Jilunia laotingensis: one gene and its partner. The protein of the gene in region 1 interacts with the protein of each later gene in a pairwise test. Links are inferred from orthologs where the notes say so. Each region holds a gene or a part of one and is shown in the gene's direction. Other genes may lie near its edges.

Region 1 (5,521 bases):
ATATCGGAGATTATACTTCAACAAACTCGCGTAGTACAGGGATATGATTATTTTATGCGTTTCATCAATCGGTTTCCGGATGTAAAAACATTGGCTGAAGCTGAGGAAGATGAAGTGATGAAATACTGGCAGGGATTAGGATATTATTCCAGGGCGCGCAATCTGCATACGGCTGCCCGTAGCATGAATGGAGCCTTTCCGAAAACTTATCCGGAAGTATTGGCTTTGAAGGGAGTAGGGGAGTATACGGCTGCAGCTATTTGTTCCTTTGCTTATGATATGCCCTATGCAGTTGTTGATGGAAATGTTTACCGGGTGCTTTCCAGGTATTTGGGAATAGAGACACCTATCGATTCTACAGAAGGGAAAAAACTTTTTTCCGTATTAGCCGGTGAAATGATGGATAAATCTCGTCCTGCTGTTTATAATCAAGCTATTATGGATTTCGGAGCATTACAGTGTACTCCACAGACTCCGGTCTGCCTGTTTTGCCCGTTGGCGGATAGTTGTATCGCATTGTCAAAGGGACTGGTCATGAAGCTTCCGGTGAAGCAGCACAAAACAAAAACAACCAACCGCTACTTAAATTATGTATATGCGCATACAAATACCTATACCTTTATCAATAAGAGGACGGGGGATGATATATGGAAAAATCTGTTTGAGCTGCCATTGATCGAAACGGTAGAATCGGTTACGGAAGAAGAGTTTTTGGCTCTTCCTGATTTTACTAAATTATTTGCAAGCGGTGAGACTCCGGTGGTTCATTCTGTTTGCCGGGATGTCAAACACGTGCTTTCACATCGGGTACTTTATGCTAATTTCTACGAAGTTAATTTGCCGGAGGATACACTTTCTTTTTCCTCTTTCCAAAAGGTACGGACAGAGGAATTAGGGCAGTATGCAGTTCCCCGGTTGATACATGCCTTTCTGGAGAAATATGTATAAAAATTTGTTTTGTGTTGTATTTCTGTTTAATTTTGGCACAGAATAATCTAAATATAGAAATATATGTCAGTAAATAAAGTAATATTGTTAGGAAATGTCGGAAAAGACCCGGAAGTCAGATATCTGGATACGGGGATTGCTGTTGCTACTTTCCCCTTGGCTACTACCGACCGGGCATATACTTTGGCTAACGGGACACAAGTGCCTGAGAGAACCGAATGGCATAATTTGGTTTTGTGGCGTGGGCTGGCAGAGACGGCTGAGAAATATGTTCATAAAGGAGATAAACTCTATATTGAAGGAAAGATCAGAACCCGCTCTTATGATGACCAGACAGGAGCCAAACGATATATCACTGAAATTTTCGTAGATAATATGGAAATGCTTACTCCGAAGAGTGCATCATCGGGCGTTTCGTCTGTTCAGCAACCGGTCACTCCGGCACAACCTCAACAATCTCCAGTGACCCCGATACAGAATAATCCGGCAGATGATTTGCCGTTTTAAGTTGGTAAATCGACGATTGATGATTGACTGTTAACGGAGGCCAATTGTCAATTACCGGTTACCGACCTTATTTATTGTTTAACTAAAAACCAAGATTTTGGACCCAGACGCTTATTTATGCCAATTGGCAGATGTTTTTAATGGTATTACCATAACTCCACCTTCATTTTCGGCAATTGTTGCCATTGTTCTGGCCGGTATGCTTTTGCTTGCTTCCGGTTTCGCTTCTGCATCAGAAATAGCTTTTTTCTCGTTATCACCTTCCGATCTCAATGATATTGAAGAGCGTAATCATCCTTCGGATTATAAAATCAGCAGCCTTTTAGGGAATTCCGAAACCCTTTTGGCAACTATACTGATCACTAATAATTTTGTGAATGTAACAATTATCATGCTCTGCAATTTCTTCTTTATGCAGGTTTTTAAATTTACCTCGGTTATTGCGGAATTCTTGATAATGACGGTTATTCTTACCTTTCTTTTGTTATTGTTTGGTGAGATCATGCCGAAGATATACTCTGCGCAAAAGACTTTGGCTTTCTGTCGTTTTGCAGCTCCCGTTATATATGTTTTGCGTAAAATATTTCGTCCTGTTTCTACCATATTGGTGCATTCCACTGCCTTCTTGAATAAACGTTTTACTCGTAAAAGTCATAACATTTCCGTTGATGAACTTTCACAGGCTTTGGAGTTGACGGATAAAGCGGAACTTTCGGATGAAAACAATATCCTCGAAGGCATTATCCGTTTTGGAGGTGAAACTGCCAAAGAAGTTATGACTTCCAGGCTGGATGTCGTAGATCTGGATATACGTACCCCTTTTAAAGATGTGATGAAATGCATTGTCGATAATGCATATTCACGTATTCCGGTGTATGCAGGTTCGCGTGATAACATAAAAGGAGTACTTTATATTAAAGACTTATTGCCTCATGTCAATAAAGGGGATAATTTCCGTTGGCAATCGTTGATCCGTCCGGCTTATTTTGTTCCCGAAACAAAAATGATAGATGATCTTTTGCGTGATTTTCAGGCAAACAAGATTCACATTGCTATCGTAGTCGATGAGTTCGGGGGAACTTCCGGCATTGTCACTATGGAAGATATTATTGAAGAAATTGTAGGCGAGATTCATGATGAATATGATGATGAGGAACGTACTTATGCCGTATTGAATGATCATACATGGGTATTCGAAGCCAAGACCTTGTTGACGGACTTCTTTAAAATCACAAAGCTGGATGAAGATGATTTTGAACGGATTGTCGGTGATGCGGATACACTTGCAGGACTTTTGTTGGAGATAAAAGGGGAATTTCCTGTTTTACATGAGAAAGTCTCTTACATGAATTATGAGTTTGAAGTACTTGAAATGGATAATCGCCGTATTTTGAAGGTTAAGTTTACTATCAACGAGCCGGAATCGGAAGAATAATAATTATGTCGGTCTATTTAGAACATTCTGGAAAATCCTTGAAATGGGGAATTTGGAAAATGGAAGAAACCATTGAGGATTTACTGAGTATTCTTCCCGAGCGAGCCTATTATGAAAAGGAATTGCAACGTTTTAATGCGCCTCATCGTAAATTAGAATGGCTATCGGTTCGCTGTCTTTTATTTCATTTATTGGGCAGTCACAAAGAAGTTTGTTATGAATCGAACGGCAAGCCATATTTGGCGGATCGTTCCCGGTTCATTAGTATTTCTCATACGAAGGGATATGTTGCTGTAATTTTAAGTGAAGTTGCCGGGGTAGGCATAGATATCGAACAATATTCGAAACGCGTACATAAGGTGGCTCATAAATATATGCGCGAAGACGAGCCTGTTAATTCCTATCGTGGAGATGATACTTGGAGTCTGTTGCTCCATTGGTCTGCTAAAGAGGTCATGTTTAAATGCATGGATGCTTCCGAAGTGGATTTCCGTGAGCATCTGCGAATAGAGCCTTTTATTCCCCAAGAGCGAGGAGTATTTCTGGCATATGAATATAGAACGGAGCTGAAAAGATATTTTGAGATACATTACTTACTTCATCCCGATTTTGTGTTAACTTGGCAGATAGATAATGTAATTACTAAAAACTGAAAATGAGGTTGTGACACCGCGCCACAACCTCATCTTCATTGAATGATCTATATTATAATCTTTCTAATTGTACGGTGAAGTGTCTCATCAGAGGTGCTTCCCAAGCGATACGTACACCGCGGGTGATGCTTTCCCTGCGTTCATATACGTTTTTCAGTGCAACAGCAATCACGTCCATATGATTATCCGTATATACGCGTCGTGGAATAGCAAGGCGTAAAAGGTCAAGACCACCGAAACGATTTTCGCGGGTTACCGGATCACGGTCTGCCAATAAATAACCGATTTCACATCCGCGGATACCGGCTTCAAGGTAAAGTTCAACGGTTAGTGTCTGTGCGGGGAATTCTTCTTTCGGTACACAAGTCAAAACTTTCGGTGCGTCTACGAAGATGGCGTGTCCACCGGCAGGACGTTGGTAAGGTATGCCATATTCATCAAGTTTCTTAGCAAGATATTGCACTTGGTGAATGCGGGTTTCCAGATTATCGAATTCGGTGTTTTCATCCAATCCGATTGCTAGTGCGTTCATGTCACGGCCGTTCATGCCACCATAAGTAAGATAGCCTTCGAATTGCACGCAGAAACCTTTAGCACCCTCATACCATTCTTTCAGACGTGTTGCGATGAAGCCGCCCATGTTGACGATACCGTCTTTTTTGGCACTCATTGTCATTGCGTCAGCCAGATTGAACATTTCACGAGTGATTTCTTTGATAGATTTGTCTGCATAACCTTCTTCACGTGTCTTGATGAAGTATGCATTTTCTGCAAAGCGTGCTGAGTCGAATACTACCGGTTTGTGGTATTTGTCGGCAATGGCACGTACTTCACGTAAGTTTTGCATGGAGACGGGCTGGCCGCCTGCTGTGTTGTTAGTAATGGTAACTATGATGAAAGGAATCCGGTCGCCATGTTCCTGCAGAGCTTTTTCCAGCTTTTTCGGGTCTACGTTTCCCTTGAAGGGGATTTCGAGTTGAGTTTGTTTGGCTTCATCGATGGTGCAGTCCAAAGCAATCGCTTTACGTCCTTCGATGTGACCTTTGGTCGTGTCGAAATGAGAGTTTCCCGGTACGATGTCGCCTTCATGTACCAGATATGAGAAGAGTACATTTTCGGCAGCACGTCCCTGATGGGTTGGGATGACATATTCGAAACCAGTTAGTTTGGTGATCATGTCTTTCAGTTTGAAGAAAGAAGATGCACCGGCATAACTTTCATCACCCAACATCATTCCTGCCCATTGGCGATCGCTCATTGCACCTGTGCCTGAGTCGGTGATAAGGTCGATATAAACTTGCTCGGCTTTGAGTTGAAATACATTGTAGTGTGCCTCCTTTATCCATTGCTCGCGTTCTTGGCGGGTGCTTTTGCGGATGGGCTCTACCATTTTAATTTTCCATGATTCAGCAAAAGGTAATTCCATGTTCTTAGATATTTAATTTTATCCGACGAAATTAACGTATTTCTTTGGTTTGTGCAATAAAAAAGTGACTTTTTGTTATTTTGGTAATAAAAAAAGGAAAACTTTGTGTTTGCGAACTAGTTAGGATATAAAGAATCAGATATCACGACTTAGTTGGAAGAACATACTTCCCATCAGCACAATGGCAATCCCAATACAAAGGGTTATGAGCAGATAATTAATATACTTATTTTTAGGCTTAGTCTCATCATTTAGATTACATAAATAATATTCTTTAAAAAATAGATATAAAGCGGGGACAGAAGCACTTGCTAATAGAAAATCTTCTGGAATTTTAAAAAAGTAAGTTTTTGATAAGCCGATCATAGACCAATGACATAACAGTAAAATAATAAATAGGTTGACTTTTCGAGTGAATAACAATAATAATCCGATTGTAAAAATTACCACAGAACAGGGCATGACCGGTGATGTTATTTCAGGAAAAGTCAATCCTCTTAACCAAGAGGATAAAGGATAAAGAAAAGGCATTAATAGCAATAGAAAAGCTAA
Region 2 (5,920 bases), 1.2 Mb from region 1 along the record:
TCCTGTCAATTTGAAATATAACATCGGTTTAGGTAGTCTGTTAGGTGTTTATGTGGCTGCCGGTCCTGACTTCTTCTTTGACTTTAAGAGCAAAGAACCGGGCTTTGATAAAAAACGTGCAATGGTCGGTATAAACGTAGGTGCCGGTGTGAAACTGATCAAACATCTGCAAGTAGGCTTCAACTACAACATTCCATTGGGTAAATCCGGTGATGTGACTTTTGCTGACGGAGTAGGTGCTGTTTTCTCTAAATCAGAAGGTTATAAGACTAAAACTTGGCAGATTTCCGCTGCTTATATTTTCTAAAGATACTTTCTTTAACGACTAAAGATGGAGGCTCCTTTCAAACAGGAGCCTCTTTTTTTGTATCTTTGTCCCCGCAATGAAGAAATACGTTGATGTCATATTGCCTTTACCGCTTCCCCGCAGCTTTACCTATTCTCTTCCGGAGGATGGAATGGAAGACATTCAGCCGGGATGTCGCGTTGTGGTTCCTTTCGGGCGGAAGAAATATTATACGGCTATTGTATGTAATGTGCATTATTGCCCTCCTGAAGGATATGAGGTTAAAGAGATAACGACCGTACTCGATACTTCTCCTGTTCTGCTTCCTTTCCAATTTAAGTTTTGGGAATGGCTGGCAGATTATTACCTGTGTACACAAGGTGATGTTTATAAAGCAGCTTTACCATCGGGGTTGAAGTTGGAAAGTGAAACAATTGTTGAATATAATCCCGATTATGAAGCAGAGGGGAGCTTGCCTGAGAAAGAACAGAAAATACTCGATCTGCTTTCACAGGAACCGGAGCAAAGCGTTACGCGGTTGGAGAAGGAGAGTGGCATAAAGAATATTCTGACTGTCATTAAATCCTTGCTCGATAAAGAGGCTCTTTTTATAAAGGAAGAGTTGCGTCGTACGTATAAACCTAAGACTGAGGCTCGTGTCCGTTTGGTGGGTGTGGCCGATGAAAGGCAACTCCATATCTTGTTTGATATTCTTTCCCGCGCCCCGAAGCAGCTTTCTCTCTTGATGATGTATGTCGAGTTGTCCGGTGTGTTGGGTAAGTCTCCGATAAGGGAAGTTTCCAAAAAGGAATTGTTGCAGCGTGCCGGTGTCTCCCCCGCTGTATTAAGCGGGCTGGTAGATAAGAAGATATTCGAGATCTACTTTCAGGAAATCGGGCGTCTGAATAAAGTAGTTCATGAAACCGTAGCTCTCAATCCTTTGAATGAACATCAACTTCGTGCTTTTACTGAAATCAACAACATTTTTCAGAATAAGAATGTCTGTTTGTTGCATGGCGTCACTTCCAGTGGTAAAACGGAAATCTACATTCATCTTATAGACGAGATGTTGCGGCAGGGGAAGCAAGTGCTTTATCTGCTTCCGGAGATAGCACTCACCATGCAGATCACTGAAAGGTTGAAGCGTGTGTTCGGTTCACGCCTCGGTATCTATCATTCCAAGTTTCCGGATGCCGAACGGGTTGAAATCTGGCAGAAGCAGTTAAGCAGTCAAGGATATGATATAATCCTGGGAGTCCGTTCGTCCGTATTTCTTCCGTTCCGTAATCTTGGGTTGGTGATAGTGGATGAAGAACATGAAAATACATATAAGCAGCAAGACCCTGCTCCGCGCTATCACGCGCGTAATGCATCCATTGTTTTGGCATCGATGTACGGTGCGAAAGTACTCTTGGGTACTGCTACCCCTTCGGTTGAAACTTGGTACAATGCTACTACAGGTAAATATGGGCTTGTAGAACTGAAAGAACGCTACAAAGAGATTCGGTTGCCCGAAATTATCCCTGTCGATATAAAGGAACTGCACCGTAAGAAACGGATGTCCGGACAGTTCTCCCCACTGCTTTTGCAATATATCCGGGAAGCGTTGGAGCAGAAAGAACAAGTCATTCTGTTCCAGAACCGCCGGGGCTTTGCACCGATGATTGAATGCCGTACCTGCGGGTGGGTGCCGAAATGTAAGAATTGTGATGTCAGCCTGACCTATCATAAAGGCATCAATCAACTGACCTGCCATTATTGTGGCTATACCTATCAGTTGCCCCGTTCCTGTCCGGCATGTGAGGGCGTTGAACTGATAAACCGGGGATTCGGTACCGAAAAGATAGAAGACGATATAAAGGTTGTTTTCCCGGAGGCTTCGGTGGCCCGCATGGATCTGGATACTACCCGTACCCGGTCGGCTTATGAGAAGATCATTGCCGATTTCGAACAAGGCAAGACGGATATCTTGATCGGAACACAGATGGTGTCCAAGGGATTGGACTTTGATCATGTGAGTGTGGTAGGCATCCTCAATGCCGACACGATGCTGAATTATCCGGACTTCCGTTCGTACGAACGTGCTTTCCAGTTGATGGCACAGGTAGCCGGGCGTGCCGGACGGAAAAACAAGCAGGGGCGTGTTGTCTTGCAGACAAAGAGTATAGATCATCCCATTATTGTACAAGTGATGAACAATGATTATGAGCAGATGGTCGATGGTCAGCTTGCCGAGCGGCAGATGTTCCGCTATCCGCCTTATTACCGTTTGGTGTATGTCTATCTGAAGCATAAAAATGAGGCTACGCTGGAACAGATGGCGGACGTGATGGCGGGCAAGCTGCGTTCCGTGTTTGGTTCCCGCGTACTGGGCCCGGACAAACCGCCTGTCGGTCGCATTCAGACTCTGTTTATAAAAAAGATAGTTTTGAAGATCGAGTATAATGCTCCGATGAGTCGTGCCCGTGAATTGCTGCTACAGGTTCAGCGGGAGATGATTGAAGACGAAAGATTTAAATCGCTGATTGTGTATTATGATGTCGATCCGATGTAATTTTTATCCTTAATAATTTAAAACCATGAAACGTTTCATTTCTTATTTCTTTTTAAATCTGTTGATTGGAATTTCGCTTTTTGCCCAACAAGGAGTCACACAATGTGGAACTCCGACCGGACAAACTCCGTTCCCACTTCAATCCTATATCGAACTTGCCGATCCTGCATCCCCCTCTGCCAAGGACTGGGCTAGCGTCAAAGGCGTGCAGGTGTCTTGGGGAAGCACTGATGTGCGTTATCCCAAACATGCAGTACCTGCTGTGAAAGAACAAAAAACGCTCCGTCTGAAGGCTTGGCGCGGTGAAAGGGTAAATGCACAGGCATTGGTATGGACGACTGAACCTGTGGAAAATCTCAGTTGCGAACTCACGAATCTCAAAGATGCCAAAGGCAATCTGTTACCGGATCATGTCTGGGACAGCCGTTTTGTACGTTATGTAATGACGGACGAATTGAACAAAGATGGGAAAGGGGCTTGCGGGTACCGTCCCGATCATTCTCTGTTTGATTCCTTGCTGGTAGCCGATCCGATAGATCATTTGCTCAAAGATATAACTGTACCGGAGAATACGGTGCAGCCCGTATGGATACAATGCCGTATTCCTCAGGCGACTGTTCCCGGAGTATACAAAGGAGAAGTATTGTTAAAAGAAGGCACCCGGTTGCTCGGCAAACTGAATTTGGAAATTCGGGTATCCGACCGTGTATTGCCCGAACCTTCCGATTGGAACTATCACCTCGATCTCTGGCAGAATCCTTTTGCCGTAGCACGTTATTATCAAGTTCCCGTCTGGAGTGATGCGCATCTCGAAGCTATGCGCCCATTGATGAAGATGCTTGCCGATGCCGGACAGAAAGTGATCACCGCAAGCATCATGCATAAACCTTGGAACGGTCAGACCGAAGATTACTTTGAGACGATGGTCACTTGGCTGAAGAAGGCCGATGGCTCCTGGAGTTTTGATTATACGGTGTTCGACCGTTGGATTGAATTTATGATGACGCAGGGCATCGACCGAGAGATTAATTGTTATTCAATGATCCCGTGGGAACTATCCTTCCAATATTTCGATCAGGCTACAAATTCATTGAAGTCACTGCGGACAGCCCCCGGTGAGAAAGAATATGAAGAGATGTGGGTGGCTATGTTAACCTCTTTTTCTTCCCATTTGCGTGAGAAAGGTTGGTTCGATATCTGTACGATTGCCATGGACGAACGCCCGATGGATGTCATGCAAAAAACACTGGAAGTGATTCGGAAAGCCGATCCTGAGTTTAAAGTTTCTCTTGCAGGGAATTATCATGATGCTATCGAAAAAGACATGTACGATTACTGCATTTGCATCGGTCAGGAATTTCCCGAAGAAGTACGGGTGCGTCGTGCTTCGGAAGGCAAGCGGACCACCTATTATACTTCCTGTGCCGAGGCATATCCGAATACGTTTACCTTTTCTGACCCTGCGGAAGCAGCATGGATGAGTTTTTATTCCGCAAAGAAGCATTTGGACGGGTATTTGCGTTGGGCATATAATAGCTGGCCCCTGGAACCTTTGCTCGATTCCCGTTTCCGTACATGGGCAGGAGGCGATACATACCTGGTTTATCCCGGTGCCCGGAGTTCCATCCGGTTTGAGAAATTGATTGAAGGCATTCAGGCGCATGAAAAGATTACGCTGTTACGTAGAGAGTTCCAGCAGAACGGCAATAAATCAGGGTTGAAGAAATTAGAAAAGATGTTGTCGGCCTTCCGTTTGGATGATTTTCCGGAAGTACCTGCTGCTGGAACGGTTCAAAAGGCAAATGCGTTGTTGAATTCATTCTGATTGAGTGGGTTGTAAAATTCCCCAAGCGTTCATTCGCTCTCTTGTTCGGAATAAAATTAAATGAATTTGAATATGAAGAAAATATTATTTGTTTGCCTCGGTAATATATGCCGTTCTTCCACGGCGGAGGGTGTAATGCTGCATCTTCTCAAAGAAGCCGGGCGTGAAAAGGAGTTCGTGATCGATTCTGCCGGTATTCTTTCTTATCATCAGGGAGAACTACCGGACAGCCGGATGCGTGCGCACGCCATCCGGCGCGGATATGACCTGGTGCATCGCTCCCGGCCCGTACGAACGGAAGATTTTTATAATTTCGATTTAATCATCGGCATGGACGACCGGAACATCGATGATCTCAATGAACGTGCCCCCGGTCCGGAAGAACAGAAGAAAATCCACCGCATGACGGACTACTGTACCCGTATTCCCGCTGATCATGTTCCTGATCCCTATTATGGGGGAGCCGAGGGCTTTGAATATGTACTCGATGTACTTGAAGATGCGTGTGCAGGATTGCTGAAAGAGCTTTCCTGATCCAAGCACCTTTTAGTGTTTGTGGTAATAATCGTTATAATACCGGCTGTCGTTGTCTACTTTGCAAGTAGCATCTATGCCGGCTTCTTTCAGGTATTTCGTGATCTCTTTCATTTTTGTACGGGGCACTCTTCCGATGTAGTACAGGTGATAATCGAAATTTTTATCCAGTACTTCCATATTATAAGTGAAGTTCTTTTCCCTTGCATAGTCGAAATTTACTTTTCTCAGGTCGGAGTATAAGTAGCGCACTGTGCGTCCAAGGCTGTGAACCGTAATGCTTTCATTGTCCAGCGTCAGGTAGCCGAACCGGGTAAGCAAGGCATAGAGCATGAATAAACTTATACTGATGGAAAGGATACCCAGCAGGATGCCCCACAGCAGACCGGATGCAATGGCGTTGACTCCCATGATGGCAAATACCAGAAACAGAGAGACAAAATAGAGCATATACAGGGAAGCCCGGCAGTACTTCTTTTGGGGTATTGTGATTCCGGCTTCTCTTTCTCTCGGTTTGTAATTGTCAAAAGGTATGCCCCTGGCAAGCAAGTAGTGGATCACTGCCGATGGATGTTTGCACGGACGGAGGTAAATTGCCTTTTCCCGGTCCTCTTTCAGATGGAGCGTCAGTACACCGGCACCGTATTTTTCTTTCGGAACCTGGTTGCCTTTATGCGGTTTCGGATAGTAACGCTTCATAAAACTAAAACGTTCAATGTCA

What was found.
Region 2: the proteins of H8744_RS12050 (region 1) and priA interact in binary tests that used the Escherichia coli proteins (3 or more experiments, as listed by UniProt). The link is inferred for Jilunia laotingensis from one-to-one orthologs.

What each region holds. Positions count from the first base shown.
Region 1 is NZ_JACRTF010000001.1:3,164,495-3,170,015, forward strand. What follows is about bases 1-2,733. They hold H8744_RS12050 (single-stranded DNA-binding protein), read left to right. Parts: upstream 1-1,011; coding sequence 1,012-1,455; downstream 1,456-2,733. Other genes in these bases: mutY (A/G-specific adenine glycosylase), read left to right, coding at 1-948; H8744_RS12055 (gliding motility-associated protein GldE), read left to right, coding at 1,553-2,733. Outside these bases: more of H8744_RS12055, read left to right, coding at 2,734-2,890; H8744_RS12060 (4'-phosphopantetheinyl transferase family protein), read left to right, coding at 2,896-3,543; tryptophanase TnaA, read right to left, coding at 3,596-4,969; H8744_RS12070 (DUF6064 family protein), read right to left, coding at 5,105-5,521. UniProt on the Escherichia coli protein: Plays an important role in DNA replication, recombination and repair. Binds to ssDNA and to an array of partner proteins to recruit them to their sites of action during DNA metabolism. Acts as a sliding platform that migrates on DNA via reptation.
Region 2 is NZ_JACRTF010000001.1:1,972,815-1,978,734, forward strand. The notes cover bases 24-3,111. They hold priA (replication restart helicase PriA), read left to right. Parts: upstream 24-383; coding sequence 384-2,840; downstream 2,841-3,111. Other genes in these bases: H8744_RS07395 (porin family protein), read left to right, coding at 24-307; H8744_RS07405 (DUF4091 domain-containing protein), read left to right, coding at 2,866-3,111. Also shown: more of H8744_RS07395, read left to right, coding at 1-23; more of H8744_RS07405, read left to right, coding at 3,112-4,665; H8744_RS07410 (low molecular weight protein-tyrosine-phosphatase), read left to right, coding at 4,738-5,199; H8744_RS07415 (hypothetical protein), read right to left, coding at 5,212-5,920.